DNA from 2 places in the Lysobacter sp. K5869 genome. Region 1 is predicted to be linked to the other one. Evidence: riboswitches for the same ligand, from Rfam matches in the RefSeq annotation. Region 1 holds a riboswitch; the other holds the start of a gene.
What was found. A riboswitch is a leader RNA that binds a small molecule or an ion and turns the genes downstream of it on or off. The one in region 1 is predicted to bind glycine.
Positions count from the first base shown of each region.

Region 2: it holds a riboswitch for glycine, as region 1 does, so the genes downstream of both, J5226_RS02970 (trimeric intracellular cation channel family protein) here and gcvP (aminomethyl-transferring glycine dehydrogenase) in region 1, are expected to answer to the same signal.

Region 1 is NZ_CP072597.1:5,166,533-5,182,289, reverse strand. It holds gene gcvP (aminomethyl-transferring glycine dehydrogenase) at 23-2,881, opposite strand; glycine riboswitch at 3,091-3,189, opposite strand; gene J5226_RS21945 (VOC family protein) at 3,525-3,968, shown strand; gene J5226_RS21940 (multidrug effflux MFS transporter) at 3,985-5,253, shown strand; gene J5226_RS21935 (MEKHLA domain-containing protein) at 5,489-5,935, opposite strand; gene J5226_RS21930 (thiamine pyrophosphate-dependent enzyme) at 5,948-8,110, opposite strand; gene J5226_RS21925 (methylglyoxal synthase) at 8,090-8,563, shown strand; gene J5226_RS21920 (phospholipase C, phosphocholine-specific) at 8,631-10,718, opposite strand; gene J5226_RS21915 (VWA domain-containing protein) at 10,914-11,594, shown strand; gene J5226_RS21910 (PP2C family serine/threonine-protein phosphatase) at 11,606-12,364, shown strand; gene J5226_RS21905 (hypothetical protein) at 12,376-13,878, shown strand; gene J5226_RS21900 (hypothetical protein) at 13,875-14,222, shown strand; gene J5226_RS21895 (hypothetical protein) at 14,652-15,757, opposite strand, start outside.
Region 2 is NZ_CP072597.1:687,113-702,869, forward strand. It holds gene J5226_RS02930 (MgtC/SapB family protein) at 1-57, shown strand, start outside; gene J5226_RS02935 (RNA polymerase sigma factor) at 548-1,807, opposite strand; gene J5226_RS02940 (VOC family protein) at 2,187-2,639, opposite strand; gene J5226_RS02945 (YciI family protein) at 2,842-3,267, opposite strand; gene acs (acetate--CoA ligase) at 3,582-5,534, opposite strand; gene J5226_RS02955 (DcaP family trimeric outer membrane transporter) at 5,817-7,247, shown strand; gene J5226_RS02960 (MFS transporter) at 7,495-9,159, shown strand; gene J5226_RS02965 (uracil-DNA glycosylase family protein) at 9,365-9,943, shown strand; gene J5226_RS02970 (trimeric intracellular cation channel family protein) at 9,945-10,550, opposite strand; glycine riboswitch at 10,705-10,809, opposite strand; gene J5226_RS02975 (ABC transporter ATP-binding protein) at 11,167-11,898, opposite strand; gene J5226_RS02980 (hypothetical protein) at 11,895-12,881, opposite strand; gene J5226_RS02985 (kanamycin nucleotidyltransferase C-terminal domain-containing protein) at 13,257-14,168, opposite strand; gene J5226_RS02990 (hypothetical protein) at 14,302-14,628, opposite strand; gene J5226_RS02995 (hypothetical protein) at 14,758-14,931, opposite strand; gene J5226_RS03000 (fatty acid desaturase) at 15,293-15,757, opposite strand, start outside.

The DNA of each region.
Region 1 (15,757 bases):
CAGCAGGAAATCCGCGGAAAGCTTACGCCTCGACTTCTTCCTTATACGCATCCACCGGAATACAAGCGCACATCACGTTCTTATCGCCATACACATTGTCCACGCGCGACACCGGCGGCCAATACTTCTGCAGCTTCAGCGACGGCAGCGGGAACGCGGCCAGCTCGCGCGGGTAGGCGTGGGTCCACTCGCTGGCGCTGACTTGGGTGGCGGTGTGCGGGGCGTGCTTGAGCGGGTTGTCCTCGCGGTCCAGGCGGCCGTCTTCGACCGCGCGGATCTCTTCGCGGATCTGGATCATCGCGTCGATGAAACGGTCGAGTTCGTGCTGCGATTCGCTCTCGGTCGGTTCGACCATCAGCGTGCCGGCGACCGGGAAGCTCAGGGTCGGGGCGTGGAAGCCGAAGTCGATCAGGCGCTTGGCCACGTCTTCGGCGCTGATGCCGGTGGCGTCCTTGATCGGGCGCAGGTCGAGGATGCACTCGTGCGCGACCAAGCCATTGCGGCCGGTGTAGAGCGTTTCGTAGTGCGGGGCGAGGCGCTTGGCGATGTAGTTGGCGTTGAGCAGCGCGACCTGGGTCGCCTTGCGCAGGCCCTGCGTGCCCATCATCGTGACGTACATCCACGAGATCGGCAGGATGCTGGCCGAACCGAAGCTGGCCGCGCTGACCATGCCGACCACGCCTTCGCCGTCGACGGTCTTGGGCAGGAACGGCGCCAGATGCGACTTGACCGCGCACGGGCCGACGCCCGGGCCGCCGCCGCCGTGCGGGATGCAGAAGGTCTTGTGCAGGTTGAGGTGCGAGACGTCCGAACCCCACTTGCCCGGCTTGGCCACGCCGACCAGCGCGTTCATGTTGGCGCCGTCGGTGTACACCTGACCGCCGTGCCGATGGATGATTTCGCAGATCTCGACGACCTCTTCCTCGAACACGCCGTGCGTGGACGGGTAGGTCATCATGATCGCGGCCAGTCGCGCGCTGTACTTCTCGGCGTTGCGGCGGATGTCTTCGACATCGACGTTGCCGTTGGCGTCGGTCTTGGTCACCACGACGGTCATGCCGCACATCTGCGCCGAGGCCGGGTTGGTGCCGTGGGCGGAGTCGGGGATCAGGCAGATATCGCGATGGCCCTCGCCGCGCGAGCGGTGGTAGGCGCGGATCGCCAGCAGGCCGGCGTATTCGCCCTGCGCGCCGGAGTTGGGCTGCAGGCTGACCGCGTCGTAGCCGGTGCATTCCACCAGCATCGCTTCGAGTTCGTCGATCAGCTGCTTGTAGCCGACGGCCTGATCGGCCGGCACCAGCGGATGGATGTTGCCGAACTCCGGCCAGGTCACCGGGATCATCTCGGCGGTGGCGTTGAGCTTCATCGTGCACGAGCCCAGCGGGATCATGGTGCGATCCATCGCCAGATCCTTGTCGGCCAGCGAGCGCATGTAGCGCAGCAGCTCGTGTTCGCTGTGGTGGGTGTTGAACACCGGGTGCTGCAGGAACGCGGAGTTGCGCTGCAGCGCGGCCGGGATCGCGTCGGCGGTGGCGGCGTCGAGCGCGTCGACGTCAAGCGCGGCGCCGAACAGGCCGGCCAGCGCGGTCAGGTCGTCGCGGTTGACGGTTTCGTCCAGGCTCACGCCGACGCTGTTGGCGTCGATCTCGCGCAGGTTGATGCGCGCGGCGCGGGCGCGGGCGTGGATCGCGGCGGCGTCGACGCCGTCGATGCGCAGGGTATCGAAGAAGCCGTCGGCGACCTTGAGCCCGGCTTGACGCAGCGCGGCGGCGAGGATCGCGGCCTGGCGGTGGACGCGGCGGGCGATGCGGGTCAGGCCGTCGGGGCCGTGGTAGACCGCGTACATGCTCGCCATCACCGCCAGCAGTACCTGCGCGGTGCAGATGTTGCTGGTGGCCTTCTCGCGGCGGATGTGCTGTTCGCGGGTCTGCAGGGTCAGGCGGTAGGCCGGCTTGCCGTCGCTGTCGACCGACACGCCGATCAGGCGGCCCGGCATCGAGCGCTTATAGGCGTCGCGGCAGGCCATGAAGCCGGCGTGCGGGCCGCCGAAGCCGAACGGCACGCCGAAGCGCTGGGTGTTGCCGACCACGATGTCGGCGCCGAATTCGCCCGGCGACTTCAGCAGCACCAGGGCGAGCAGGTCGCTGGCGACGGCCAGGATCGCGCCGCGCGCGTGCAGCGCGTCGGCCACGGCTTGGTAATCGCCGAGGCCGCCGAAGGTGTCGGGGTATTGCAGCAGCGCGCCGAACACGTCGGCGCTCGCGGCTTGCGCGTCGTCGCCGATCAGCAGCTCGATGTCCAGCGGCTCGGCGCGGGTGCGCAGCACTTCCAGCGTCTGCGGGTGCACGTTCTTGGAAACGAAGAAGACGTTCGACTTGGACTTGGCCGAACGCTTCGCCAGGGTCATCGCTTCGGCGGCGGCGGTGCCTTCGTCGAGCAGCGAGGCGTTGGCGATCTCCATCCCGGTCAGGTCGGCGACCATGGTCTGGAAGTTGATCAGCGCTTCCATGCGGCCCTGCGAGATTTCCGCCTGGTACGGCGTGTAGGCCGTGTACCACGCCGGGTTCTCCAGGATGTTGCGCAGGATGACGTTCGGGGTGTGGGTGCCGTAGTAGCCGCGGCCGATGAAGCTGCGGAACACCTGGTTGTTCGAGGCGATGGCGCGGATCTTGGCCAGCGCTTCCACTTCGCTGATCGCGCGCGGCAGGGCCAGCGGCTGGGGAGACTTGATCGAGGCCGGGACGATGGCGTCGGTCAGCGCTTCGAGCGAGGCGTAGCCGACTTCGCCCAGCATGTGGCCGATCTCGGCGTCGTTGGGGCCGATGTGGCGCTCGATGAAGGCGTCGTGGTGCTCGAGGTCGCGCAGGGAAGGATGAGTCATGGCAGGGGGCGTCCTAAGGCGAACGTGCGGTGCCGCACGCGAGGCGCCCCTCTGTCCTTTTGCCTGAGAGTTTGGAAGCGGCTGCGGCTCAGGCCGCTTGGGGGAGGGGTGGGCCGCTGGGGCCGCTCCTGTCCGCGCTCGCTTCGTGCCCCTTCGGCGCCGGTTCCGTCCGCGATGACGCTGCGGCCGGGCGGTCTCTCCAGAGTTTTGTACACGCGGCGGTCTGGGGCCTGAGCGATTACGGGCGTTGCGCCTTCGGCAGCGGCCGGCCGGGGAGCCCGGGCGGACGCTTCTCCCACCGCGTGGTCGAAGCGGCGATTATAGCCGCTGGCGGGCCGGGGCGGGGGCGGTCCCGGAAGGGGCCGGAGCCCCTGTAGGAGCGGCGTGAGCCGCGACCCACCGCAGCGGCGCACGAAAGCGCCCTCTCCCGAAGCCCGGCCCCGCGCCGGCCACCGACCGACTGCCGGCCGTTTCGGGCAGTAGCGCTCGCGTACGCCGCTGCGGTGGGTCGCGGCTCACGCCGCTCCTGCAAGGGCCCATCGCCGCGGCGCGGCTGCCGACAGATCGAAACAAATCCGCCGCCCGTTCGGCGCGCCGCGCGGGAGTATGCTGTCGCCCCCCGTTCATGCGATGAGGTCCGGCCATGGCCGCGCGCCCGTTCCGCTTGCTGCAACTCGACCACGTGGTGCTGCGCGTGCGCGACACCGCGGCGATGGTGGCCTTCTATTGCGAGGTGCTCGGCTGCAGCGTGGAGCGGCGCCAGGACGAGATCGGTCTGGTCCAGCTGCGCGCCGGCGAGTCGCTGATCGATCTGGTCGATGTCGCCGGCAAGCTCGGCCGCTACGGCGGCGCCGCGCCGGGCGAGGAGGGCCGCAACCTGGATCACCTGTGCCTGCGCGCCGAGCCGTTCGACCGCGACGCGATCGTCGCCCATCTCAACGCCCACGGCGCGCGCGTCGGCGACTTCGGTTCGCGTTACGGCGCGGAAGGCGAAGGTCCCTCGCAGTATCTGTTCGATCCGGAAGGCAACATGGTCGAGCTCAAGGGCCCGCCCGACGCGCCGTCGGATTCCTCAAGCCGCACCTGATCGAGCCTACCCCGCGATGAGCCAAGACGCCGCTGCCGTCAAAGCCCCGATCCCGATCCGCCGTCTGGCCCTGTTGCTGGGCGGGCTGGCGATGTTCGGGCCGTTCTCGATCGACACCATCTTCCCGGCGTTCCCGGCGATGGGCGCGCAATTGCACGCCGATAAGCTGCAGATGCAGCAGACCATCAGCGTCTATCTGATCGCTTACGCGCTGATGAGCATCGTGCACGGGCCGGTGTCGGACGCGGTGGGGCGGCGCAAAGTGATTCTGGCGGGGCTGGCGGTGTTCACGCTGGCGTCGGCGGCGTGCGCTTTGGCCACCGATCTGCCTACTTTGCTTTGCTTTCGCGCGATCCAGGGTTTGTCGGCGGGTGTTGGATTGATCGTCGGCCGCGCGGTGATCCGCGACGTGCTGCACGGCGACGACGCGCAGCGCTTGATGAGTCAGGTGATGATGATCTTCGGCATCGCCCCGGCGATCGCGCCGGTGATCGGCGGCTGGATCCTGGGCTGGTCGCATTGGCCGGCGATCTTCTGGTTCCTGGTCGCGTTCTCGGTGGCGCTGTGGATCGCGGTGGCGCTGCTGTTGCCGGAAACCCATCCGCCGCAGGCGCGGCTGCCGATCAAGCCCAAGCGTTTGCTGCGCGACTATTTGGCCATCTGCCTCAACCCGCGCTTCTTGCGGCTGAGCGCGGTCGGCGCGTTCAACTTCGGCGCGATGTTCCTCTACATCGCCTCGGCGCCGGCGTTCGTGCTCGACCTGCTCAAGCTCGGCGAGCGCGATTTCGCCTGGTTCTTCGTGCCGACCATCGGCGGCATGATCGCCGGCTCGTTCGTCTCCGGCCGCGCGGCCGGCAAGGTCAGCGGCGACCGTCTGGTCAACTTCGGCTTCGCCTGCAGCGCCGTGGCCATCGCCATCAACCTCAGCTACAACCTGTGGACCGATGCGCCGCAGGTGCCGTGGGCGGTGATTCCGATGTGCATCGGCTCGTTCGGCATCTCCCTGGTGTTCCCGATCGTGACCTTGACGATCCTCGACATGTACCCGCACCAGCGCGGCTCGGCCTCGTCGCTGCAGGCCTTCGCCAGCTTGGTGACGAACGCGATCCTGGCCGGAATCGTGTCGCCGATGCTCAGCGACAAGGCGATCCACCTCGCGGTCGCGGGCTCGTGCCTGACCGCGGTGGCGTGGCTGTTCTGGCGCTGGGAAGCGCGGGTCTCGCGCAGCGGCGTGGCGCGCGCGCCGGAGGATGCGGTGGTGGTCGAGCCGCAGGATGCGTTGTAAGCCGCTGTCGGTTTTGCGCTCGCGCATGCGGTCGGGTCTGCAATGGGCGGGACGTGAACCGCGTTCCTGCCTTCGCCTCGCCGTCGAAGGGCGGCGTTCTCCGGTCGTCGCGCAAGCGGCGGCCGTGGCGCCGCGGATCGGCGTCGGCGCTCAAACACCGCGCTGATTCGGCCTCGCGCGACCGCCTCTTGCGACGAAGCAACCGGACGCCTCCCCGGGCGTTCGCGACGCGGTTTCAATCCGGGCGCCACGACGGAATCAACGCGGCCAGGCCGGCCGGACACCCCGCGGCATCGCGCAACTGCCAGACGGTGACGCGTTCGATCCAGAACCGGCGGCCGCTGCGCGATACGCGCAGGCCTTCATAGTCGCGCGCAAAACCGTCGCGCTCGACTCGCTGCAGCAACGCGACGCGCGCCGGTCGCTGATCCGCTGGCGCGGATAAGCGCGAGGGCAGGCCGACGATCTGGTCCCAGGTGTACTCGAACAGCCTTTGCGCGGCGGCGTTGGCGTAGATGAACTCGGGGTCGTCTTGATTCCCGTGGGCGAGCAACGCGAAAGGCGCTTCCCGATACAGCCAATCGCTGGCGTCGGCGTCGCCAGCGAACGAGCGTCCGAACCAATGGCGGTAGCTGCTGTCGATCAACGCGTGGGCGGCGGCGATTTCGATGGAGTCGGGCATGCGGCTCGCTCGCTATAGGTTGGCGGCGCGGGGATTGTCGCCGAGCACTTGAGCGGCATCGACGGGGACCTGTATCAGTAAGGAACGCCGGCCGGGCAAGTAGGCGCGTTCCATCAGTTCTTCGAGGTTGCTCAGATCCGGATTCAAGCGATAGCCGTTCCATCCGCAGGCGGCGGCGATGCCGGCGTAGTCCGCTCGTGGAAGCCGCGCGTGATAGCGCTCGCGCTGGGTGTTCGGCAACACGCCTTCCAGCACTTGTTCGACCAGGCCGTAGGAACCGTTGTCCAGGACGAACAAAGCGATGCCCATATCGCGAGCTTCGGTGAGCGCTCCGCCGTAAAGGCGGAAACAGCCGTCGCCGGAGAACGCGAACACGTGGCGGCGCGGGTCGGCGGCTTTGGCGCCGAGCGCGGCGCCGTACGCGCCGCCCATCGCCGAGCCGCGATACAGCGAGTAGAACCGTATGTGCGGGTGCGGCAGCCCGAGCACGTGCTGGCGGTCCTTGTAAGCCATGCAGACATCGTCGAAACCGATGCTGTCCGGGCGCCAAAGGGTGTCCAAGCGCCGATAAAAATCGATCAAGTCCACGCACTGCGCGTCGGCGCGCGGTGTCCTGGGCGGTGCGATCCGGTGCGTCGGCGGCGCGGGACCGCGATGAAGCCGCGACGGGCTCCAATCGACGATCGTCGCTACCGTTTCCCGCAACGGCGCCACTGTCTGTACGAACCGGCCCGGGACCAGATGGGCGAAGCCGCCGTCGAGACTGCCGTAGCCGGGAACGCGTTCCGCGAGGTTCCAGACCACGCCGGCACCGGGGGCGGCGAAATTCACGGTGTATTCGTCCGCGCAATAGCCTACCGAAACCAGCGTGTCGTCCGGGCCGAGGTCCCGCCACAGCCGAGCCGCCGCCGCGCTTCCGCCGAAACCGAGATAGCCCACGGCGTGCGGATTGTCGTGCGCGACCGCGTTGGCGCCGTTGATGCTCCATACCGCTGGAGCGTCCAGAGCCGCGCATAACCGGGTGGTCAGCGCGGCGATGTCGGGCACGGCATGGGCTTCGTCGCCGACGAGGACGAGCGTTCGGCCGCGCGGGCGCGGCGTCAAATAGCGCTCCAGCACCGTCCGCGCCGGCAAATGCGGACACGCGGGCACGGCCGCCGGCGTCGCGGGAACTTGTGCTGGCATCGGCGCGGCCAGTACATCGGAAGGCAGCACCAGCGCGACCGGCGCATTGTGGGACAACTCGGCCGCGGCTGCGGCCAATTGCGCGTCCAGTCGGGTCAAATCGTCGATCACGAAGGTGCCGCGCGGCAACTCGGCGGCGATTTGCGCGGCGATGTTCGCGCCGGATTCGGTGGTGTCTTGCAGCGGCGCCCGATCGCGCAGGCGGGCGGGCGTGGCGGCGACGAGATACAGCGCGGGCAGATTATGCAGCTTGGCATCGCTCAGGCCGCACAGCAGCAGCTTGGTCGCCGCGCCCGTGGTGGCCGCCGCGGCGGCGATGCGGCCGCTGGAAAGGTAGTGGCCCAGCGGCATGAAGCCCGCGACGTATTCGTTGACGCTGAAGAATTCGATCGAATCGCCGTCGCGTTCGCGGTGCCGATAGGGCGCGAAATGCTTGAGCAGGTGGATGATGCCGCCGCCGTTGACGCCGAAGCAAACGCTTACGCCCCATTCGTGCATCGCTTCGGTGAGGCGGTGATAACCGTTGCGGAATGGGGCTTCGTTCATGGCGCGCTCCGGTTGGGATGTCGCCGCGATCGGTGCGGCCGCGTGTCGTCCGGTGGGAGAATAGTGCGGGGGCGAAGAGCGTCGCCGCGCAGCGATGGGCGTTGCGCTTCGTCTCGTCCCGGCTTCGAGGAACTTATCGATCGTGGTTTTGAGGATGGTGACCGTCGCCATACATCGCTGCTTATGAGCAGAAACAATAAGCATCGCCCGCGATGTGCGTTCTTCGTCCGGATCGTCGGAAAGGGCGCCGCTTTGAGAGGCGCGCGTTAAGCCCTCGGGAGCGAGAGTGAGATTCGCGCTCGCCGCGCGCGGATCGGGCTCGGCGACCGGCGTCGTGCGGCATTCGATCTTCATCCCGAAGCGACGCGCGCCGCGAACAATCGCCTGCACCGTCGCTGTCTCGATGCGAGCCGATGAGGAGTTATGAGCGAAGAGCGGATGCATCCGCGTGCGTGCGTGGCGTTGATAGCGCACGACTCGAAGAAGGGCGACTTGATCGAGTTCGCCCGCTGCCACCTGGAGTATCTGTCCGGGTGCGAGGTGGTGGCGACCGAGGCGACGGCGCGGGTGTTGCGCCAGCGGCTGGGGTTGGAGGCCGTCGCGGTGAAGGCGGGGCCGGCCGGCGGCGATGTGCAGATCGGCGCTCGGATCGTGGCCGGCGGAATCTCGGCGGTGTTCTTCCTGCGCGATGCGATGACCGCGCAGCCGCACGAAGCCGACATCTTGGCGTTGCTGCGCCTGTGCGATGTGTGCGAGGTCCCGTATGCGACCAATCTGGCCACGGCGCGATTGCTCGCGCGGGAATTGTTCGGGTGCCGGACCGCGTCGTCGGCGTGCGCAGACATCGCCGCGGGGTTCGACGCGTCCTGCTGCCAGCCGCTCCAGGCCGAAGCCTGAAGCGGGCGCCGCATTGCGGTCGTTCCGGGAGGCAGCGGCCGTCCCGGTGCGCGACCGCGCTATGGCCTCAGATCAAGCCCGGATCGGTGATGCCATGCGCCCCGGTCTCCACGCGACCCGCGATGCGGCGGTAGTACTCCGGATCGTTCGCGTCGGTCAGCACGAAGTCGTACCACTGGCCGCTTTCGTCCAGGCGGATCGGGCGGTAGCGCAGCGAGCTTGCGCCCAGGCGCTCCAGGCGCGGTTCGTACAAGCCGTACTGATCGGTCAGTTCCAGCCGCAGCGGTTTGCGGCCGGGGTTGCGCAGCGCGAGCACGAGCTTGCGATGGCGCACGCGCAGGTCGGGGATCGTGGTCGCGCTGGGGTTGGCGCCGTGCGGCGAGCCGCGGAATTCGCGGAAGAAGCCGTTCGGGCCGAACACTTGCAGCGCGTAGGCGCGGGCGCCGCTGCGCAGGGCCCAGTCGCCGTTGAGCGAGCGGCCGGCTTCGACCGTGTAGCGGCGCGGGACCGCGTCGGGGTCGAGCAAGTCGTAGACGTGGAGCACCGCCGCGGCGCGGCCGCTGTTGCCGAAGTTCAGCCGCAGCGAGCGCGCGTCGCGGTCGAAGCGTTCGCCCACGTGCAGGTCGTAGGGCAGCGCGCGCGAGGGCTTGATGCCGCGTTCCTGGCGCGCCGCGCTCGGCTGCGCCGGCGGCTTGGGCGCGGGCAGCTTGCTTTGCTCGGCGACGATGCGGTCGGCGTCGCCGGTGTAGGGCAGGGTCGGGATCGGCTCGTGGTTCGGGTTCTCGAAATTGAACGCGCTGGTGAGGTCGCCGCACACCGCGCGCCGCCACGGGCTGATGTTCGGTTCGATCACGCCGAAGCGCTTTTCCAGGAAGCGGATCACCGAGGTGTGGTCGAACACCTGCGAGTCGATCCAGCCGCCGCGGCTCCACGGCGAGATCACGTACATCGGCACGCGCGGGCCGAGGCCGTAGGGCCGATCGTAATAGATCGCCGGATCCGCGGAGGTGCCGTGCGACGGGCCGGTGCGGGCGAAGTGGTGTTCGCCGCGCAGATCGACCGTGGAGCCGCCGATCTGCTTGCGCTGCGCGTCCAGCGACGGCGGCGCCGGCGGCGGCACGTGATCGAAGAAGCCGTCGTTCTCGTCGAAATTGACGATCAGCACCGTGCGCGCCCAAACCTCGGGATCGGCGGTGAGCGCGTCGAGCACGCGCGCGGTGTAGTCCGCGCCCCAGATCGGCGCCGACGGGCCGGGATGCTCGGAGTATTTGGCCGGCGCGACCAGCCACGACACCTGCGGCAGCTTGCCGCTGCGCACGTCGTTGGCGAGGTCTTCCAGCGTCCAGGTTTTCAGCGCTTTCTCGGCCAACGCCGAACCCGGCGTCGCCGCGCGGAACTGGCGGAAGCCTTCCAGCGGGTTGTCGGAGAAGTTGTCGTCCATGTCCTGGTACAGCTTCCAGCTCACGCCCGCGCGCTCCAGGCGCTCGGGGTAGGTGGTCCAGAAATAGCCTTCGCCGGCCGGGCCGGAATCGTCGAAGGTGTTGACGATGGCCGGGCCGCCGCGGTCGGCGGCGGGGTTGTTGCTGCCGGTCCACAGGAACAGGCGATTGGGATTGGTGCCGGTGAGCTGCGAGCAGTGGTAGGCGTCGCACAGGGTGAACGCGTTGGCGAGCGCGTACTGGAACGGGATGTCGGCTTCGACGTAATGGCCCATCGAGCGCTCGGTCTTGGCCGGCAGCCACTGGTCCATCTTGCCGTTGTTCCAGGCCGCTTGCGCGTCGGGCCAGGTGTGCGGGGTGCCGCCGATGCGCTGCGCGCTGGTGGTCTGGGTGTCGATGTGCCAGGGCTGGATTTCGCGGCCCTTGGCGTCGGTCTGGCGCCACACGGGGTGGCCGCTGGGCAGCGGTACCGGGAAGCGGTCGCCGAAGCCGCGCACGCCGCGCATCGCGCCGAAGTAATGGTCGAACGAGCGGTTTTCCTGCATCAGGATCACCACGTGCTGGACGTCGTGCAGGGTGCCGGTGACGCGCGCGGCGGGGATGGCCAGCGCTTTTTGGATCGAGGGCGGGAACAGGTTCAGGGCGAGGCCGGCGGCGGTCGCGCCGGCGGCGCCGCGCAGGAAGCCGCGGCGCGAGGTGTCGTGTTGGTCGGTCATGGCGATCCGGGCGAGATGCTGGGGGATGCGGTGGCAGAACCGCTCCGGCAGCCTGCTGCGGGCGTATGGCAGTGCGGTGACGGTTCGCGGACCGCGCCGCCGACCTGTGCGGGCGTTCGCGCCGCGAACGTGCGCGATGGCCCCCTCCGGCCCGCGCTGGCTATACTCCCGGTTCAGTCAACGCAAGGGAATGTCATGAATCAACCCGCCATCCCCGATGTCGCCCTGGTCGACAACACCGAGCAGCGCACCCCGCTGGTGCTGGTGTTGGACTGCTCCGGCAGCATGACCGGCGCGCCGATGGACCAGCTGAATCAGGGTTTGAAGCTGCTGGAGGAAGAGCTCAAGAGCGACGTGATCGCGGCCAAGCGCGTGCGCGTGCTGGTGGTGCGCTACGGCGGCTTCGATCAGGCCGAGCTCGCCGGCGAATGGTGCGACGCGATGGATTTCGACGCGCCGGCGCTGGAAGCCGCGGGCACCACCCCGACCGGCCGCGCGATCGATCTGGCCCTGGCCGAGATCGAAAACGAGAAGCAGCGCTTCAAGGCCGCCGGCGTGGCGTACACCCGCCCGTGGCTGTTCCTGATGTCCGACGGCGCGCCGACCGACGCCTGGGAAGCCTCGGCGCAGCGCGCGCGCGACGCGGAAACCGCCAACAAGGTGGCGATCTTCCCGATCGCGGTCGGGCAGGGCGACGAACGCATCATGAGCCAGTTCAGCAGCAAGGGCCCCGGCGGGGTCAAGCGTCTGCAGGGTCTGCAGTTCCGCGAGCTGTTCCTGTGGCTCAGCGCGAGCATGCAGGTGGTCTCGCAGTCGCGTCCGGGCGGCGCGGCGCAGCTGCCGGCGACCGACACCTGGTCCTCGGTTCCGACCTGAGCGGGGCGCGCATGGGCTGGCGGATCTATGCCGCTTCGGCGGTGGGCAGCTCGCACCTGGACAAAGGCATTCCCTGTCAGGACGCGTGCGCGTTCCATGTCAGCGGCGATGTCCTGGCCGCGGTGGTCTGCGACGGCGCGGGTTCGGCCGCGCACAGCGACATCGGCGCGCGGCTGATCGCCGATGCGTTGGCGCGCGCGCTCGGCGAACGCCTGGGGCGCGAACCGGAATTGCTCGACGCGCCGCGCGAGACCTTCTTCGCGGCCGCCGTCGAGGCGGTGGCGCAGGCGCGCGAGGGCGTGGTCGAACGCGCGCAGGCCGACGGGCGCGCGCTGGGCGACTACGCCGCCACCGTGGTCGGCTATGCCGGCGACGCGCGGCGCGGCTGGTTCCTGCACATCGGCGACGGCATCGGCGTGGCCGAGGCCGCGAGCGACGACGAGGACGCGGTGGTGTCGCTGCCGGCCAACGGCGAGTACGCCAACGAAACCTATTTCGTCACCGGCGAAAGCTGGCGCGAGCAGTTGCGGGTGCTGCCCGTGCCGGCGCCGACCGCGCGGTTGGCGCTGATGTCCGACGGCGCGATGCCGTTCGCGATGGCGCGCGGCAACGCCGAGTTGTACGCGCCGTTCATCGATCCGGTGTCGCGCTATCTGGCGTCGGTGGACGAGGCCGAGGGCAGCCGCGCGCTGCACGGCACCTTGGCCGATCCGCGCACGCACGGCATCACCTCCGACGACAAGACCTTGCTGATCGCGCTGCGGGTCTGAGAACGCCGGCGATGAGCAGCCTCACCACCGGCAGCGCCATCGTGATCGGCTCGCGCCGTTCGCGCCTGGGTCCGCTGATCAAGAGCGGCGGCGCGGGCAGCGTGTACCTGCTCGCCGACGATCCGCACAGCGTGGCCAAGATCTACCACGCGCGGGTCGATCCGCCGAGCTACACCGACCGCATCGAGGCGATGCTGCAGCTGCGCCCGAAGCTGCCCGACCAGTACGAGGCGGGCAAGCGCTACGTGCAGATCGCCTGGCCGGATGCGACCGTGCGCGACGCGCAGGGCCGCTTCGTCGGCTTCACCATGCCGGCGCTGGACGTGCAGTCCACCAACGAGGTCGAGCAGATCCTGCAGGAGCGGCAAGCGCGCGCGGCGGGCCTGCCGGTCGGTCTCGGCCACAAGGTCACGCTGGCGGCGAATCTGGCCTCGGTGCTGGCGGCGCTGCACGCGCAACACCATTACGTGGTCGATCTCAAGCCGGTGAACCTGCGTTTCTACCGCGCCTCGCTGTACATCGCGCTGCTCGACTGCGACGGCTTCAGCATCCAGGGCCGCGGCCGGCGTTTCCACGCGCCGCAGTTCACCCCCGACTATCTGGCGCCGGAGTATCAGGTCCGCGCGCTCGACGAAGCCGGCGAGGAAACCCAGGACCGCTTCGCCTTGGCGGTGGTGATCTTCCAATTGCTCAACTTCGGTATCCATCCCTACAGCGGCCGGCCCGCCTACGACCGGGTGCCGACCGACGTGCCGGGGCGCATCCGCGAACGCTGCTACGCGTATTCGCAGCGCGGCAATCCGATGATGGCGCCCAATCCGGTCAGCGGCCACGCGCTGATGCCGCGCGGCCTGCGCGATCTGTTCGACCGCGCTTTCGGCGAGGACGCGGGCAAGCGGCCGAGTTCGTCGGAGTGGAGCGAGACCTTGCGCGCCTACGCGCAGCCGTCGCGCGGGCTGATCGTGATCTGCGCGAAGAACCGCGAACATCAGCACTACAACGGCGAACCCTGCGCGGCCTGCGTGCGCCACGATCTGCTCAACGCCACCGCGCGCAAGGCCGCCTCGCGCCCGCCGCCGTCGCCGCGCGCCGCCGCCGCGCGCGCGCCGGCGCAAGCGCAGCCGCAGCGTTGGTGGTGGACCGCGCGCACCGCACCGCCGGCGCCGGCGCCGACCGCGCAGCCGCGGCAACGCTTGGCGCGGCCGCCGCCGTTGCAGTGGAATCCGTATTACGCGCCGCCGCAAAGCGCTCCGGTCGCGCCGGCGCCGCCGCGCAGCGGCTGGCGCGCGCGCTTGCCCGGACGCCTGCGCGCGCTGGGCGCGCTCGCCGCGCCGCTGGCGTTCGGCTGGTTGATGAAATTCGTGCAGGGCTATTACGAAAGCCTGCGCGCGGCCGCGGCGACGCCGCTGGACCGCTGGACCAATTCGATCCTGCTGACCTTTCTCGGCATGGGCTTCGCGATCGCCTGCTACGTGTTTTTGGTCGCGATCCCGCGCAGGCTGGCGCGCTCATGAGCTGGCGTCCGCCGACCCACCGCTGGAACATGCGCGTGCCCACGCGCTTCGCCGGGATCAAGATCCTGGTGATGGTGTTCTTCACCATCCTGGTGTTGGCGCCGGTCACCGCGTGGCTGTTTTCGCTGCCGATGTGGGCGATGGACGTGCTGGGTTTCCTGCTCGGTTCGGGCCAGCGCGAACCCGGCGCGCGTTGGTTCGGCGCGGGCATGGTCGCCGCCGGCGTGCCGTGTCTGGCCGTGGTCGGCTGGCGCGCGTGGCGCGAACGCGATCTGGACGCGGGCGTGATGGCCGGCGTGGCGGCGGTGATTTGGCTGGTGACCGTGGTGACGCAGTTGCGTTGAGCAGGCGATGCGGCGGCCGACGGCGCGCTGGGTCCGATGCCGCGCTGCGATTCCCTTGACGATCTTGCGCCCGACGGTTCGGCGTGCTTCGTTGCGCGAGAGCGATCGCACAGATCGCTGCATACGGATCGGCGCTCATCGAGCCTCGCCGTCCGCCGTCGATTCACGCGCATCGCCAACGCCTCGCACCGCACGGATGTGCAAGCTCCGGCCGGTGCGCGCCCGCCCCCTGACGGACGCGCACCGGCCGGATTGCCGGAACCGGCTCCTGCAAGCCGGTTCCCCATCGGCCCGGACGGGGATCGCCGTCGCTGGACGATCCCCGCGGATGCTGTGCCGCGACCGCGCTGGGGTCGCTGCCGCGGCGAGCCGATGCTTGCTGCTGCCGCCGGCGCTGCGCGCGCCGGCGGTTTTGTTCGGTAGCGCGCTTCAGCCGCCGGCGTTCGGCAACTCCGCCACGGTCGCGCCGAGGATCAGCGGGCTGCGCGAGGTGCTGGCGCCGGTGAAGGTTTGGGTCGCCGCGTCGGCCTTCCAGCCGGCCGCGACGCTGCCGCCGTCGGCTTCGAACACGAACGGCCCGATCCGCAGCGCGGTGGCGGCCTTGAACGGATCGGCGAAGCGGCGGAAGGTCGAGGTGTTGGTGCGGATCGCGAACGAGGGCCGGTAGCCCACGCACAAACCGCTCTTCACCAACCCGAAGAAGCCGCGCTCGCCGAACACCGGCTGGCCGCGGGTTTCCACGGTGTCGCCGCCGAAGGCGCTGTAGCCGGGCATGAACGGTCCGTCGATCATCGAGCGCGCGAACTCGCCGTCGAACCATTCGCCCGGACGGATCGCGATGGTGTCCACCGCCTGGAAGTCCAGCGACAGCTCCAGCTTGTTGTCGAACTCGAATTCGTCGATGCGCTCCCAGCGGCCGTTGATGCGCGCCTGCCAGAACAACTGGCGGATGCGGCCGCGGCGGCCGGCCCAGGTCTGGGCGAAGTCGTAAGGCGCCTCGCGGTTGCTGAAACCGAGCGTGACCCCGGCCGGGCCGCGTCCGGCTTCGACCTGCGCGACCCAGTCGTCGCTGCTCTGGGCCAAGCGCCAGTCCGGCACCTTCGGCATGCGGATCAGGTTGAGATCGGACAGGCGCACGTGGAAACGCTCGTCGCCGCAGCGGCGCTGGGCGTGGCCGAGTTCCGGCGACTGGCACTGCGCGACCAGCGCGGCGTAATGCGCCTGGGCCTGATTCATCGCCACCTGCGCGGCGACGATGCGGCCTTGGTAGCTGCGCCCGCGCGCGCCGCCGAGCCAGTGGGTGAAGCTGGGCTGGTTGTCCTCGACCTGGGCGGCGTAGGCCGAGGCGGCCGAGGTGGTGGCCAGGGTGTACTGGTTGGTGGCCGTGGTCAGCGCGTCGTCGGCGTCGTTGAGGTGCTGGCGCAGGGTGCGGTAGTCGGTCTGGGCCAGGGCGACGTTGAGGAACTGCTGATAGCCCTGGTGCACGGTGTCGCCGCTGGAGACGTAGGCGCCGATCGCGCTCCACTGCGGCGCCG
Region 2 (15,757 bases), 1.5 Mb from region 1:
TTGCGGCGCTTGCCGGGGGTGATGCATGCGACCTGGGAGTCGAGCACGCGCGATTGAGTCGCGCCGGATGTCGCGGATGCAGCCTGTAGGAGCGGCGTGAGCCGCGACCGCGGGGTAGCCGGTCGCGTCGCAAGCGCGATGTCGCGGTCGCGGCTTGCGCCGCTCCTACAGTCGGAACCGCGGCGACGTCGCAGGCGCTTCTTCGTACGTAGCGAGCTATCAACGCTCGCAGCTGAAAACCACCGCACAGGTCACGGGCTCGCCCTGTAGGAGCGGCGCAAGCCGCGACCGCTGGGTAGCCGGTCGCGTCGCAAGCGCGATGTCGCGGTCGCGGCTTACGCCGCTCCTACAGTCGGAATCGCGGCGACGTCGCAGGCGCTTCTTCGTACGTCGCGAGCTATCAACGCTCGCAGCTGAAAACCACCGCACAGGTCACGGGCTCGCCCTGTAGGAGCGGCGCGAGCCGCGACCGCGGAATGGCCGGTCGCGCCGCATGTGCGGTGTCGCGGTCGCGGCTTACGCCGCTCCTACAGGGGCCACCGTCGCATCAGGCGCACTCGGCGGCGCGGCCGAGCAGGAATTCGCGTTCGCGGCCGTTGCGGGTCAGGCCGGCGGCGCGCTCGAATTCGGCGCGCGCTTCCTCGCGCCGGCCGAGCTTGAACAGCAGGTCGCCGCGCACGCTCGGCAGCAGGTGGTACTGCTTCATCGACGGCTCCTGCATCAGCGCATCGACCAGCGGCAGCGCCGCTTCTGGGCCGAACGCCATCGACACCGCGACCGCGCGGTTGAGTTCGACCACCGGCGAGGGCGTGCGCTGGGCCAGCCGCTGGTACAAGGCGGCGATGCGCGCCCACGGCGTGTCCTGGGCGGTGGCGGCGCGGGCGTGGCAAACGGCGATGGCGGACTGCAGCACGTACGGGCCTTCGGAGCCGCCGAGCTGCACCGCACGCTCCAACGCGGCGAGGCCGCGCTGGATCTGCAGGCGGTCCCACTTCGAGCGGTCCTGATCGAGCAGCAGGATCGGCTGGCCGTCCGGGCCGGTGCGCGCCTTCGCGCGCGAGGCCTGGATTTCCATCAGCGCGACCAGCCCGAACACTTCCGGTTCCTTCGGCATCAACCCGGCCAGGATGCGGCCCAGGCGCAGCGCGTCCTCGCACAGGTTTGGCCGCATCCAGTCGTCGCCGGCGGTGGCCGAATAGCCTTCGTTGAAGACCAGATAGATCACTTCCAGCACCGAGGACACGCGCTCGGCCAGCTCCTCGCCGCGCGGCACCTCGAACGGCACCTGCGCGTCGGCCAAGGTGCGCTTGGCGCGGACGATGCGCTGGGCGATGGTCGGTTCGCTGGCGAGGAAGGCGCGCGCGATCTCGTCGGTGGTCAGGCCGCCGAGCAGGCGCAAGGTCAGCGCGACCCGCGCTTCGGTGGACAGCACCGGGTGGCAGGAGATGAACACCAGGCGTAGCAGGTCGTCGCCGATGTCGTCGTCGAGCTTGTCGAAGAACTTGTCTTCGGCGTCGTCCTGGTCGGATTCGAGTTCGTAGCCGATCTGCTCGTGCTTGCGGTCGAGCAGCTTGCGCCGCCGCAGCCGGTCGATGGCGCGGTTCTTCGCGGTCTGCATCAGCCACGCGCCCGGGTTGTCGGGCACGCCGGTCTCGGGCCATTTCTCCAGCGCCACGATCAGCGCGTCCTGGGCCAGTTCCTCGGCCAGACCGACGTCGCGGACCATGCGGGTGAGACCGGCGATGAGCTTGGCCGATTCGATGCGCCAGACGGCGTCGATGGCGCGGTGGGTGTCGGTGGCCGTCATGGCGACGGATGACACCACCTCGCGCGCCGAGTCGCAAGGGTCGGCGCGGCCGCGCGGGGGCGCGGCCGGTGTTTTTTCTCGTTTGTGCGTGGCGACGCGCTCGCGGGTGCTGCGGCGGGCGCTTCCGTCGCCGCCTCCCCTACCCGTCATTCCGGCGAAAGCCGGAATCCATTTTGCGTTCGCTCGGGCAGACGGGAAATCAAGAGCAAAATGGGTTCCGGCTTTCGCCGGAATGACGGATGAGGGAGAACGGTGGGGTACGACGGCGCGGGAGCGCCCGCGGCGGGAATGACGACGGCCACGGCAGCAGCGGCGCGCCGCCACCGCTAGACCGGGCGACGGTTCGCGCCGCCGCCCGCCGCTGCCGCCGCCCGCCGGTTCAGGCGGCGGCCTGACCGTGTTCCTCGCCTTCCACGCAGCCCATCGCCTGCACGCAATTGACCATCCACGGCACGCCGAAACGGTCGGTGAGGATGCCGTAGGCCAGCGCCCAGAAGGTTTCCTGCAGCGGCATTTCGATCCGGCCGCCCTCGGCCAGCGCCTTGAAGATGCGCGCGGCGTGTTCCGGGTCGTTGAGGCTCAAGGTGACGTGCGCGCCTTTCACGCTCTGGTAGGGATAGGCCTCGGTGGCGTCGGTGCCCATCAGCATGAAGCCGTCGAGCTCGTAGCAGCCGTGCATGATCTTGCTGCGCTCGGTCTCGCTGAGGTGCTCGCAGCCCGGGTTGTCGCCGAACGGCATCAACGCGTGGATCTTGCCGCCGAGGATCTTCTGGTAGGTCTCGAAGGCTTGCTTGCAATCGCCGTTGAAGGACAGGTAGGTGTTGAGTTGCATGGTGGCGGCTCCTGGTTCGGATGAAGGGGGAAGGCGCGGTCGCGGCGGGGGATCGCGCTGCGCTTTCATGAAGACGACGGATGGGAAAAGGCCGGATCGACACATTCGCGAAGTTTTTTTCGCGGCGTCACGGGGGCGTTCAGTTCGGCGATGCCGGTCCCGCCCGAGGCGGATGCATCGGCGCGAACGCCCTATCGGCGGATCAATGGCGGCCGGCGACCTGCTCGCGCAGCTGTTCCTCGGCGGCCTGCAGCTCCGGCGTCAGCGCGTCGCCGAAGTCGGCGGCGTCGAACACCTGGCGGATTTCGATCTGCGACTGCGAGCCGTCCGGGTTCGGCACCCGCTTGACCCACTCCACCGCTTCTTCCAGCGAACGCGCCTGGATCAGCCAGAACCCGGCGATCAACTCGCCCGGCGCCTCGAACGGCCCGTCGGCGACGCGGCGCGCGCGCCCGTCGAAGTGCACGCGCGCGCCGCGCGAGCTCGGGTGCAGGCCTTCGCCGCCCAGCAGCACGCCGGCGCGCACCAGTTCCTCGTTGTAGGCGCCCATCGCGGTCAGCAGTTCGGTGCTGGGCATGACGCCGGCTTCGCTGTCGGCGGTGGCTTTGACGATCAGCATGAATTTCATGGTCGTGGTCCTCGTTTTGGCCGGCGGAAGCGCCGGTTTCTAGGAAGACGACGAACCGGGATCGGGGGAATCGACAAGGCCGGCGCGGAAATTTTTCCGGCGCGGGATGGGGCCGAAGCCGCTGGTAGGAGCGGCGTGAGCCGCGACCGCGACATCGCGGTTACGGCGCGACCGGCGACCCCGCGGTCGCGGCTCACGCCGCTCCTACAGGGGGAAACCGGACTTGCGCGGCCAGAAAAAAAGCGGCGGACCGATTCTCCCGGTTCGCCGCTTCGATGACTGAGGCGCGAGCCCCGATCGGCCCGCGCTCGCGCTTACTTGCCCAAGCGCTCGTTGACCAAGCTCTCCACCACCGACGGATCGGCCAGCGTCGAGGTATCGCCCAGCTGGTCCGGCGCGTTCTCGGCGATCTTGCGCAGGATGCGGCGCATGATCTTGCCCGAGCGCGTCTTCGGCAGGCCCGGCGCCCATTGCAGGTGGTCGGGCGTGGCGATCGGGCCGATTTCCTTGCGCACCCAGGCGACCAGTTCCTTGCGCAGTTCCTCGCTCGGCGCTTCGCCGGCGATCAAGGTCACGTAGGCGTAGATGCCCTGGCCCTTGAGGTCGTGCGGGAAGCCGACCACGGCCGCTTCGGCGACCTTGGGATGCAGCACCAGCGCGCTCTCGACCTCGGCCGTGCCGATGCGGTGGCCGCTGACGTTGATGACGTCGTCGACGCGGCCGGTGATCCAGTAATACCCGTCGGCGTCGCGGCGGCAGCCGTCGCCGGTGAAGTAGTTGCCGGGATAGGTCTTGAAGTAGGTTTCGATGAAGCGCTGGTGATCGCCGTAGACCGTGCGCATCTGCCCCGGCCACGACGCGGTCAGCACCAGATTGCCCTCGGCCTCGCCTTCGAGCAGCTTGCCGTTGGCGTCCACCAGCGCCGGCTGCACGCCGAAGAAGGGCTTGGTCGCCGAGCCGGGCTTGAGATCGACGGCGCCGGCCAGCGGGGTGATCAGGATGCCGCCGGTCTCGGTCTGCCACCACGTGTCCACGATCGGGCAGCGGCCGTCGCCGACGATGTCGTAGTACCAGCGCCACGCCTCGGGATTGATCGGCTCGCCGACCGTGCCGAGCAAGCGCAGCGACTTGCGCGAGGTCTGCTTGACCGGCTCGTCGCCGTCGCGCATCAGCGCGCGGATCGCGGTCGGCGCGGTGTAGAAGATCGTGACGTGGTGCTTGTCGATCACGTTCCAGAAGCGCGACACGTCCGGATAGTTCGGCACGCCCTCGAACACCAGCGCGGTGGCGCCGTTGGCGAGCGGGCCGTAGACGATGTAGCTGTGGCCGGTGACCCAGCCCACGTCGGCGGTGCACCAGTAGACGTCGTCCTCGCGCAGGTCGAACACCGCTTCGTGGGTGAAGCTGGCGTAGACCAGATAGCCGCCGCTGGTGTGCAGCACGCCCTTGGGCTTGCCGGTGCTGCCGGAGGTGTAGAGGATGAACAACGGGTCTTCCGCGTTCATGCGCTCGGGCTCGCAGGTCTCGCTTTGGCCTTCGACCACCGCTTCGTACCAGCGGTCGCGCGGCATCTGCATCTCGACCGCGGCGCCGGTGTGGCGCACCACCAGCACGGTCTCGACCGAGTTGGTGCCCGGCAGCTTCAGCGCCGCGTCGACGTTGGCCTTGAGCGGAATCTTCTTGCCGCCGCGCAGGCCTTCGTCGGAAGTGATGACCAGCTTGCTGGCGCAGTCGGCGATGCGGTCGGCGATGGAATTGGGCGCGAAGCCGCCGAACACCACCGAGTGGATCGCGCCGATGCGCGCGCAGGCCAGCATCGCCACCACCGCTTCGGGAATCATCGGCAGGTAGATGGTGACGCGGTCGCCCTTGGCCACGCCGAGATGGCGCAGCGCATTGGCGAGACGGCACACGCGCGCATGCAGCTCGCGGTAGGTGATGCGCTCGGCCGGCTGGTTGGGGTCGTCGCGCTCGAACAGCAGCGCGGTCTTGTCGCCGCGCGCGGCGAGGTGGCGGTCGAGGCAGTTGACGCTGACGTTGAGTTCGCCGTCCTCGTACCACTTGATGCGGAAATCGTTGAGGTCGTAGCTGACGTTGCCGATCTTGCTCGGCGGCTTGAACCACTCCAGGCGCTGGGCGACGCGCCCCCAGAACGCGTCCGGGTCGCGCACCGACTCGGCGTACTGGCGCTCGTACTCCTCGCGCGTGTAGCGCGACTGGGCGGCGAACGCCGGATCGACGGGATGGACGCTGGCGGGGTTGCTCATGGGGGCTCCGTGCGATGTGCCGTGGCTGCGTGGGGTCGGACGCGGGACCGCTGAGGATAGCGGACGGGCGGTGCCGTTTCGCCTTCCGCAGGGTTCGTCCGTAGTCCTCTCAGTGTGCCGCAGTGCAACAACGCACGCTGCGCCGCGGCGTTAGACCATGGTCGTAAGCCGCGCAGACAGGCGTCGTTTTTCGACCAATGGCGAATGGTGGCGCCGCGCCGGCCACGCGCAGGCTGGCCTCGGCCGTTCGCTCCGGGCGGCATTCCTCGGGAGGGAATCACGATGTCGTCTAGCCTGCTTACACGCGGCGCGGGGGAGCGCGCCGGTATCCCGGCCGCGGCGACGCGGCCGCGCGGCCGCTCGCTGCTGGCCGCCTCGGTGCTGCTCGCGCTGCTGCTGCCCGGCCACGCCCTGGCCCAGACCGCCAAGGAAAAAGAGCTGGAAGCGCGCGTGGCCGAACTGGAGCGCATGGTCCAGCAACTGGTCTCGCAGCAACAGCAAGTCCAGACCCAGGTCGCCGAGGTCAAGACCGCACAGGCCGCCGCGCCCGCGGTGGCGGCGGCGCCGGCCAAGAATCCGATCCAATCGACCACGATCAGTCCCTCGGCCAATCCGGGCACGCGTTTCAGCTACGGCGGCTTCATCAAGCTCGACGCCTCGGTCACCTCGACCGACGGCGGCGACATCGCCGACGGCTCGGTCGGCCGCTTGTTCTACGTGCCCAAGGCCATTCCGGTCGGCGCCAAGGCCACCCGCGAAGGCGGCAGCGACACCGACATGGGCGCGAACTTCTCGCGCTTCTGGTTCGCCGCCGACACCGACCTGGACAGCGGCGACAAGCTCAAGGGCTATCTGGAATTCGATCTGTTCGGCGGCGGTTCCACCGCGTTCACCGGCAACGAGATCGCCACCAACACTTACGCGCTGACCTTGCGCCACGCTTACGTGACCTGGAACAAGTGGCTGGCCGGCCAGACCTGGTCGAACTTCCAGGACGCCAACGCGCTGCCGGACACGGTCGATTTCCTCGGCCCCACCGAGGGCACGGTGTTCGTGCGGCAAGCGCAGTTGCGCTACACCAGCGGGCCGTGGTCGTTCTCGGTGGAAAACCCGGAGACCGTCTACACGCCGTTCCGCGGCAACATGGCGCAGGTCGCCGGCGACGACGGCGCGGTGCCGGACGTGACCGCGCGCTACACCGCCAAGGGCGAGTGGGGCCATTTCAGCGTCGGCGCCTTGGCGCGGCAGCTGAAGTATCAAGCCGGCCGGGTCAACGACAGCAGCACCGGCTACGGCCTGAGCGTGTCGGGCAAGTGGAACCTCGGCGCCAGCGACGACCTGCGCTACATGGTGACCGCCGGCAGCGGCATCGGCCGTTATGTCGGTCTGGCGCTCAACAACGACGCGGTGCTCGACGGCAACGGCGAGTTGGAGAACATCGATCTGGTCGCCGGCTTCGTCGGCTGGCGGCACGTGTTCAGTCCGAAGCTGCGCGGCAACGTGTTCTATTCGCGGGCGCAGTACGACAACAAGACCGCGCTGACCGGGCTGGGCATCACCAAGTCGGCGCAGTCCGCGCACGTCAACCTGATCTACACGCCGATTCCCAAGCTCGACATCGGCGCGGAGTACATCTGGGGCGAGCGCGAGATCGAGACCGGCGAGAAAGGCGAGTTGAACCGGTTGCAGACGCATGTGAAGTACAGCTTCTGATCGCGAATCGCACGTGGACGCGGCGGCGACGCCGCTTCCAGCCGTCGTTGCCGCGAAAGCGGGAATTCAGGGCTTCATCCAGGCATGGCGCTGAAGTCTCCGGATCCCCGCGTTCGCGGGGAGGACGGACTGAAAGTTTCGGCGCGAAAACGACGGCTTCGCGCAGCCACACCGAAAAGACAACACCGAGAAAGACGCCCCGGCGGGCCACGACCCGCTTCCATTCCACTGTTCGGGGGAACAGCTCATGTCCAGCACCACCGCCAGCACCGCCCCGCACTCGGCGCCGCTGACCAAGGACCACCGCAAGGTGATCTTCGCCTCCAGCCTCGGCACCGTGTTCGAGTGGTACGACTTCTATCTGTACGGCTCGCTCGCCGTCATCATCGGCAAGCAGTTCTTCGGCGGCCTCAACGAGACCAGCCAGTTCATCTTCGCCCTGCTCGCCTTCGCCGCCGGCTTCGCGGTGCGGCCGTTCGGCGCGCTGGTGTTCGGCCGCCTGGGCGACATGATCGGGCGCAAGTACACCTTCCTGGTCACCATCGTGCTGATGGGCCTGTCGACGTTCCTGGTCGGCATCCTGCCCAGCTACGCGACGCTCGGCATCCTCGCGCCGATCATCCTGATCGTGCTGCGCCTGCTGCAGGGCCTCGCGCTCGGCGGCGAGTACGGCGGCGCGGCCACCTACGTCGCCGAGCACGCGCCCAACGGCAAGCGCGGCCTGTATACGAGCTTCATCCAGACCACCGCGACGATCGGCCTGTTCCTGTCGCTGCTGGTGATCTGGGGCTGCCGCAATTACCTGGGCAAGGACGAATTCGAAGCCTGGGGCTGGCGCATTCCGTTCTGGGTCTCGGTGATCCTGCTCGGCGTGTCGGTGTGGATCCGCATGCAGCTCGCCGAATCGCCGCTGTTCCAGCAGATGAAGGCCGAGGGCAAGACCTCCAAGGCGCCGATCACCGAGAGCTTCTTCTCCAAGAACGGCAAGATCGCGCTGCTGGCGCTGCTCGGCGCGACCGCCGGTCAAGCGGTGGTCTGGTACGGCGGCCAGTTCTACTCGCTGTTCTTCCTGACCAAGACGCTCGGCATGGACCCCAACCAGGCCGACATCTTCATCGCCATCGCGCTGGCGCTGGCCACCGGCGGCTTCGTGTTCTTCGGCTGGCTGTCGGACAAGATCGGCCGCAAGGTGATCGTGCTCGGCGGCTGCCTGATCGCGGTGCTGACCTACTTCCCGGTGTTCAAGGCGATCACCCACAACGTCAATCCGGCGCTGGAAGCCGCGGTCGCCGCTTCGCCGGTCACCGTCACCGCCGATCCGGCGCGTTGCGCGTTCCAGTTCGATCCGGTCGGCAAGGCCGCGTTCAAACAATCCTGCGACGTGATCAAGTCGGCGCTGGCGAAGAAGGGCATCCCGTACAACAACGCGCCCGGCGCGGCCGGCAGCGTCGCCACGGTGAGCATCGGCGGCACCGTGCTGACCAGCTTCGAGGGCGAAGGGCTAGACAGCGCCGCGTTCAAGGCACAGTCGGAAGGCTTCGGCAAGCAGCTCACCGAAGCGCTCGGCAAGGCCGGCTACCCGGCCAAGGCCGATCCCGCGCAGATCAACAAGCCGATGGTGATCTTGCTGCTGACCTTCCTGGTGCTGCTGGTGACCATGGTCTACGGCCCCATCGCCGCGTGGCTGGTGGAACTGTTCCCGACCCGGATCCGCTACACCTCGATGTCGCTGCCGTACCACATCGGCAACGGCTGGTTCGGCGGCTTCCTGCCGTTCACCGCCTTCGCCATCGTCGCGGCCACGGGCAACATCTACAGCGGCCTGTGGTATCCGGTGGTGGTGGCGGCGCTGACCGTGGTGATCGGGGCGCTGTTCCTGCCGGAGACGAAGGATCGGGATATTACGGAGTGAGGTGACTTCGCTTCGGGTGACGGCGCCGGCTTTCGAGCCGGCGCTGTTGTTTGGGGGGCAAAAGGGAAAGAGGGAAAGAGGGGAATAGGGAATGGGGAGTGGCGGCTGCGGCGCGTTGGGAAGCCGATTCGAGACCATACTGTCCAACAACGAAACACCCACCATTCCCCGTTCCCTTTATTCCCCTCATTCCCCTGCTTCCCCCATGCCCTCCCTCCCGCCCCTCCTCCACGCCATCCGCGCCTGCACCCTGTGCGCCGCGCACCTGCCGCACGGCGTGCGGCCGGTGCTGCAAGCCAGCGCCGCCGCGCGGCTGTTGATCGCGGGGCAGGCGCCGGGGCGCAAGGTGCACGAGTCGGGGATTCCGTTCGACGACGCCAGCGGCGAGCGGTTGCGCGATTGGCTCGGGGTGGATCGCGAAACCTTCTACGACGCCGCGCGCGTGGCGATCGTGCCGATGGGGTTTTGCTATCCCGGCAAGGGCAAGTCCGGCGATCTGCCGCCGCGGCCCGAATGCGCGCCCGCGTGGCAGGCGCGCCTGTTGCCGCAATTGCGCGGCGTGCGCATGACCCTGGCCGTCGGCCAATACGCGCAGGCCTGGCATCTGCCGGGCGCGGCCTCGCTCACCCAAGCGGTGGCCGCGTGGCGCGAACGATGGCCGCGCTTGGTCGCGCTGCCGCATCCCAGCCCGCGCAACAACCTGTGGCTCAAGCGCAATCCGTGGTTCGAGCGCGAACTGGTGCCGGCGCTGCGCGAGCAAGTCGCGCGAGCGCTGGCCGAATGAGTCACTGGTAGACGAATTTGGGCATTTCCCACTCGTAGCGGATCGCCAGCAAGCGCAGCGCGAAGCCGCCGCCCAGGCAGCCCAGCACGGCGACGCTTTCGGCCACGCCCACGCGCAACAGGACCAGATAGGCCACGCCGGTCAGCAGCGAGATCACCGCGTACAACTCGCGCTGGAACACCAGCGGAATCTCATTGCACAGCACATCGCGCAGCACGCCGCCGAAGGCGCCGGTGAGCATGCCGGCGATCACCACGATCGCCGGCTGGTGGCCGCCTTCGCGCGCCACCGCGCAGCCGATCAAGGTGAAAGCGATGAGGCCGAGCGCGTCCAGCCACAAGAAAGCGCGGCGCAGGCGATGCAGCTTCTTCGCCAGGAACGTCGCCGCGAACGCCGCACCGACGGTGTAGGCCAGATATTCGGGGTGGCGCACCCAGCCCAGCGGATAGTGGCCGAGCACGATGTCGCGCAGCGAGCCGCCGCCCAATGCGGTGACGCAAGCGATGATGACCACGCCGAACAAATCCATGCGCCGGCGGCCGGCGGCGAGCGCGCCGGTCATGGCTTCGGCGCTGATGGCGATGAGGTAGATGATCTGCAACAACACAGGGAGAACTCCGGCGACGGTCGGGGGGACCGCGGCGGCGCGGAGCCCCAGGCGCACGCGGACCGCGCCGCGAACGGACGCGGGCGGTCGGCGGGACGCGCGCGCGAAGGCGCGCGGCGATGCGCATGGGTTTCCGTGGCCTGAGCCGCGGCGCCGCTCCCGCTGTCCTTTTACCTGAGAGTTTGCGCGGCGCCGGCGTGGCCGGACCGCTTGCCCCTTCGGTGGGCCGTCGATGCGGCCTCTCTCCAGATCGGCGATGTCGTTGCAGTGGTCCGGTTCGGCGAATCGGGTTCGTCGAACCGGGCCTGAGCGATTATGGGAGCCTGCGCCTTCGGCGGGCGGCGGCCGTGGGCCGGCGCCTCTCTTCTGCGAACGGGCGGCATGGTAGCAGGCGCGCGGCGAACGGACGCGTCCGGATCGGGCCGTTCGCCGGCGACCGGCATGCGCATCCGACCGACGACGCCGGTAACGCGATCTGCTTGTAGGAGCGGCGCGAGCCGCGACCGCGGCAACCCAACTGCGACGAAACTTGCGCCGCGAGCGGAAACCCCGCGGTCGCGGCTCGCGCCGCTCCTACAGGGAGCCTTCGACGCCGCGAAGCCGTCCGGACCTTCGCTTACTCCTGCGCCAACGCCTCCACCATCGACTGCTCCAACGACCGCCCAGGGTCGCCACGAATCGCATCCAACTCGTCCGCGCCCCACTGCCGCCGCAACCGCCCGTCCACCAGCAACGCCGCGCGGGTGATGAAACGCTCCGCCACATCCAGCGAATGCGTCGCCAGCAACACCGCCACGCCGCGTTCGCGCGCGAGTTGCTGCAGATGCCGCTTGAGCGCATAGGCGCTGAGCGGGTCCAAGCCGTTGAGCGGTTCGTCCAACACCAACAGCGGCGGCTCGCCGAGCAGCCCCAGCGCGATCGCCAGTTTCTGCCGGGTGCCGAGCGAGTACTGGCCGATGCGGCGGTCGAGCATCGGCGCCAGCGACAAGGTCGCGCACAGCGCCAGCGTCGCCTCGGGAATCGCGTCGAGGCCGCGCGCGCCGGCGAACAGGCGCAGGCATTCGCGGCCGCTCAGCAGCGGCGGCAAGCGCGCCGGGTCGACCGCGAAGCCGAGCGCGCGCTTGGCCGCGAGCGGTTCGCGGGCGAGGTCGCGGCCGCCGATCGACACCCGCCCCGCGCTCGGCCGCAGCAAGCCGGACAAGCAATGCAGCAAGGTGGTTTTGCCCGAACCGTTCGGGCCGATCAGCGCGGCGAAATCGCCGGGCATCAAGCGCAGGTCGATGCCGTGCAGCACCGCGTGTTCGTCGTAACGGTGCTGCAGCCCTTGCAGTTCCAATGCCGCGTTCATGACCGACGTTCTCCGCGCAGCGCCGTCAAGGCGGGCAAGCACATCAACAGCGCGATGCCGAACAACGCCGGCGCGGCGCGCCAACTCAAACCGAGCAAGACCGCGCCCGCGCCGGCCATCGCGCAGGCGCAGACGAACGCGAACGCGGGATAGCGCCACGCCGCGCGCACGAACCCTCGCCGGGACGACGGCGCCGCGGCCAGCGCGCGCGCGGCGGCGACGCTGGCGGCGGCGCACGCCTGGGCCAGCAGACTGAACCACGCCAACGCGATGGCGATCAGCAGCACGCCGGCGCCGGAGGTCAGCGCGGTCGAGCCCGGCAACGCCAGCAGCACCGCGCCGATCATCCAGGCGTGGCCGCCGCGCCGCCAGCGCAGCAAGGCTTCGCGGCGCTGCCAATCGCTCAGATGCGGCAGGCGCGCATCGTCGAGCCAACGCAAACCGAACAAGGGCTCGCGCGCGCCTTCGCGCAAACGTTGCACAGGACGGCGACGCTGGCGCAACGCCGCGATCAGCCCGAGCGCGGTGCCGGGTACGAGGCCCGCCGCTACAACGAAGAACGCGGTGCGCAAACGTTCGCCGTCGCCGCCGAACGCGATCAGCATCGCCGCGACGACGAACACGGCGGCCGCGCCGCCGAGCGCGGCGAGCAGGATCAAGGTGCGGGTCGCGCGCGCCGGCTCGACCGGCGCGGCCGCCCACCACCCGTGCCGCAACGTGTCGTCGAGCGCGCTCAAGCGCGCGCGGGCGCTGGCGTAGGACAGCGCCAACGCGAGCAAGGCGAACGGCAACGGCGACTGCGCGACCAAGCGCGGCAACGCCGCCGGCAGGGCCGCCGCTTCGCCGCCCGCCGCGCGCATCCCGAGCGCGCCGACCAGGGCCAAGGCCAGCGCCGCGACCGCGCCGCGCCCGCGCTTCCAACCGCCGCCGCGCAGGGCGGCGAGGCGGGCTTCGCGCAGCCAGGGATGGAACAAGGGCGGCATGATCGGCGAGGGTAGCGCGGTCGAGGTTGCGCGATGGTGTTCGCCCGGACACCGGCGGGCCCAGTGCCGTCAGATGGGCGCCGCGAACGGAACTTTCCGCCCCTCGCGCCCGCGGCCAACCCCTAGCCGCATCCCACCGGCTGTAGGAGCGGCGTAAGCCGCGACAACGCAAATCGGCAGCCCACAAACACTAAGCAAACCGACGCAAACGCCCCGCCCCACGCAGCATCGACGCCCCACCTGTAGGAGCGGCGCAAGCCGCGACCACGGCAACTCGACCACGACGCAAACCGCAAACGCGCCACGCAAACGACCGCCCCGAAGCCCCACGCATTCAAACCGAACGCACGCGCTCCGCCGCCGCCGCCGCCGCCGTCAACGCTCCCCCGCCACGCACCGCCGCCGCACCGCCTCGGTCAACGCCACATCGCGCACCCAGGTTTCCAGCCCGGCCCAGACCCGCTCCAGCGCCGCGACGATGCGCGCCTCGTCGCCGAGCTCGCCCTGCGCCACCAACCGATACAGCTCCGCCGCGCCGTCCGGCCCCGGCAGATCGGCCGCTTCGTCGAACATCGTGCCGGCGGTGACGAACAAATGGCGCTCGGCCAACCCGGCCAGACACGCCACGTGCACGGCGAACTCGCCGGCCAGCAGCGCCAGCGGCTTGCGCGCGTAGCGGTTGCGCAGCTTGCCGATCAGTTCGTACAGCTCGCCGACCACGATCTCGGCCATCGCCCGCTCCACCGCCGCGTCGTCGGGGTGCGCGGCCAGCGAGCGCAGGGTCTCGAACAGCGCGCCGTGGTCCGGCGCGATCCACAGCGCGCGCGCGTGCACGAACTGGCCGTGGCTGATCGGCCAGGTCTCGTCGACTTCGCGCGCGAACGCTTCCACCGCGCTGCGCGACATCAGGTTGACCTCGGCCTTGCCGCGGCCGTGAACCCATTCCAGCGATTCGTCGAAATCCTCGCCGAACGCGGCGTCGTCGAGCACCGCCCACAGCTCGACGTCCGAATACGGACCGTCGCTGTCGCGCGCGGTGGAGCCGTACAGCGCCACCGCCAACAGGCGTTCGCCGTAGCGCTGGCGCAGGCGTTCGAGAATGAGGGCGACGAGGTCGCGGCGTTGTTCGGAGGTGACCGATTGCGGTCCGGCGAACAAGGTATCGAGTTCGCCCTGCGGCAGTGCGTAATCCATCGCGACTAGGTACCACGGCGCTTGCCGGCGCGGCAATTGCGCAATGCGGGCGTTGCGACGCGGCTTGCGCTTGGGGTGGGATGCGGGGCGCATCCTTCGGCCGCGCGATGCGCGCTCCCTACCTGTAGGAGCGGCGTAAGCCGCGATCGAAACCGCGGATACGACGCGACCGGCCGCCACGATCGCGGCTTACGCCGCTCCTACCGTCGGATGCGCGACGACGCGGTTATTGCGGCGGCGACGCCAACTCGCGCGCGTCCAAAAACCCGTCGTGGTTGCGATCCTGCCGGGCGAAGCGCTCGGCCAAGGTCTTGCGGTGCTGTTCGCGGGTCAGCGGTGGGCGCGCGCCGCGGCCGCTGGCGGGTTGTTCGGAGGCGTCGAGCACGCCGTCGCGGTTGGCGTCCATCGCGTCGAAGGCGTAGCTGAGCCAGTCCTGGTATTCGCTCAGCGAGACCCGGCCGTCGTGGTCGGCGTCCATGCGCGAGAGGTAGTCGCCGGTGGAGGTGACTTCCTGCGCCGCGGCCCGCGGGCAGTACAGCGCCAAGGGAACCATCGACGCGAGCAACACGAGAGGCAACCGGCGCATGCGCGCTCCGCAACGGGGGATGCGCGCAGCCTGCCGCGCATGGGCGCGGCGGGCAAGTGCACGGCCGGCGCGCGGAGCGCCGGCCGCGCGGGCGGATCAGCTGTCGTCCTGGCAGCAGGCGAAGCGGGTGCCGCCGAACTGGCAGCCGGACTTGGGCGCGCAGCCTTCGGCGTACTTGGTGTCGGCCTGGGCGGCGCCGAAACCGATGCCGGCGGCGAACAGCGCCGCCAGCGCCAAGGCCTTGAAGCGACGGGTGCGGAACGTCTTCATCGTGCTCTCTCCTTACGCGTGCGCTCGCCGGCGCCGCTCCGTGGCGCGCAGTCGCGGTCGCGGATGGGCGGTTCGTCCTTGAACGCGAACGAAGCGGGACGCCGGCGCGCGAAGGCGGCCGGCGCGACGGCGCGGCGAATGGGAACGTTCGGGCCTCGGATCGGTCCAGGCACGCGCCACCTCCGTGTGCGGCGCGGCCGGACGGCGGCGCCGGAATTCCATGCCCGGCGACGCTACGCCCGCGCGCCGGGCCGCGCAATCGGCGAAGCCACGGCCGTCTCACTCCCGCTTCGGCGCGCGTCGAACAAAAGAAAACCCGCGCCGGAGCGCGGGTTTTTCGGATCCCGCCGGGGCCGGCGGATCAGTAGCGCGCCGGCGCCAACGCGTAGCCCTTGAGCCGCGCCGAGAACGCCTGCAGCGACTGGATGCCGCTGGCTTCGGCCTCCACGCACCACGCGTGCAGGCGCTGCAGCGTGGCCTGGGCGTCGTGCGAGCGGTCGTCCAGCACCTGCGCCAGACGCTGGCGGAAATCGGCCAACTGGGCCATGCGCGGACGCTCGGCCACCCAGCTCTGCAGGCGCGCGCGGGCGCCGTCGTCGAGCCAGCGGCCGCCGTCGGCCAAACCCTTGCGCAGACGCCGCGGCAGCGCGCGCACGCGCTCGCCGGCATCGCCCGCGTCTTCGCGCAGGCTCGGCAGGGTGACGTTGCGGTAGAAGTCGGTCATCGCCTGGAAGCGGATCGCCAGCAGCGCCTTGAGCGTTTCGCCGTCGGGCATGGCGATGTTCGGGCGCACGTCCAAGGTCGGCGCCACTCGCAGCACCTTGGC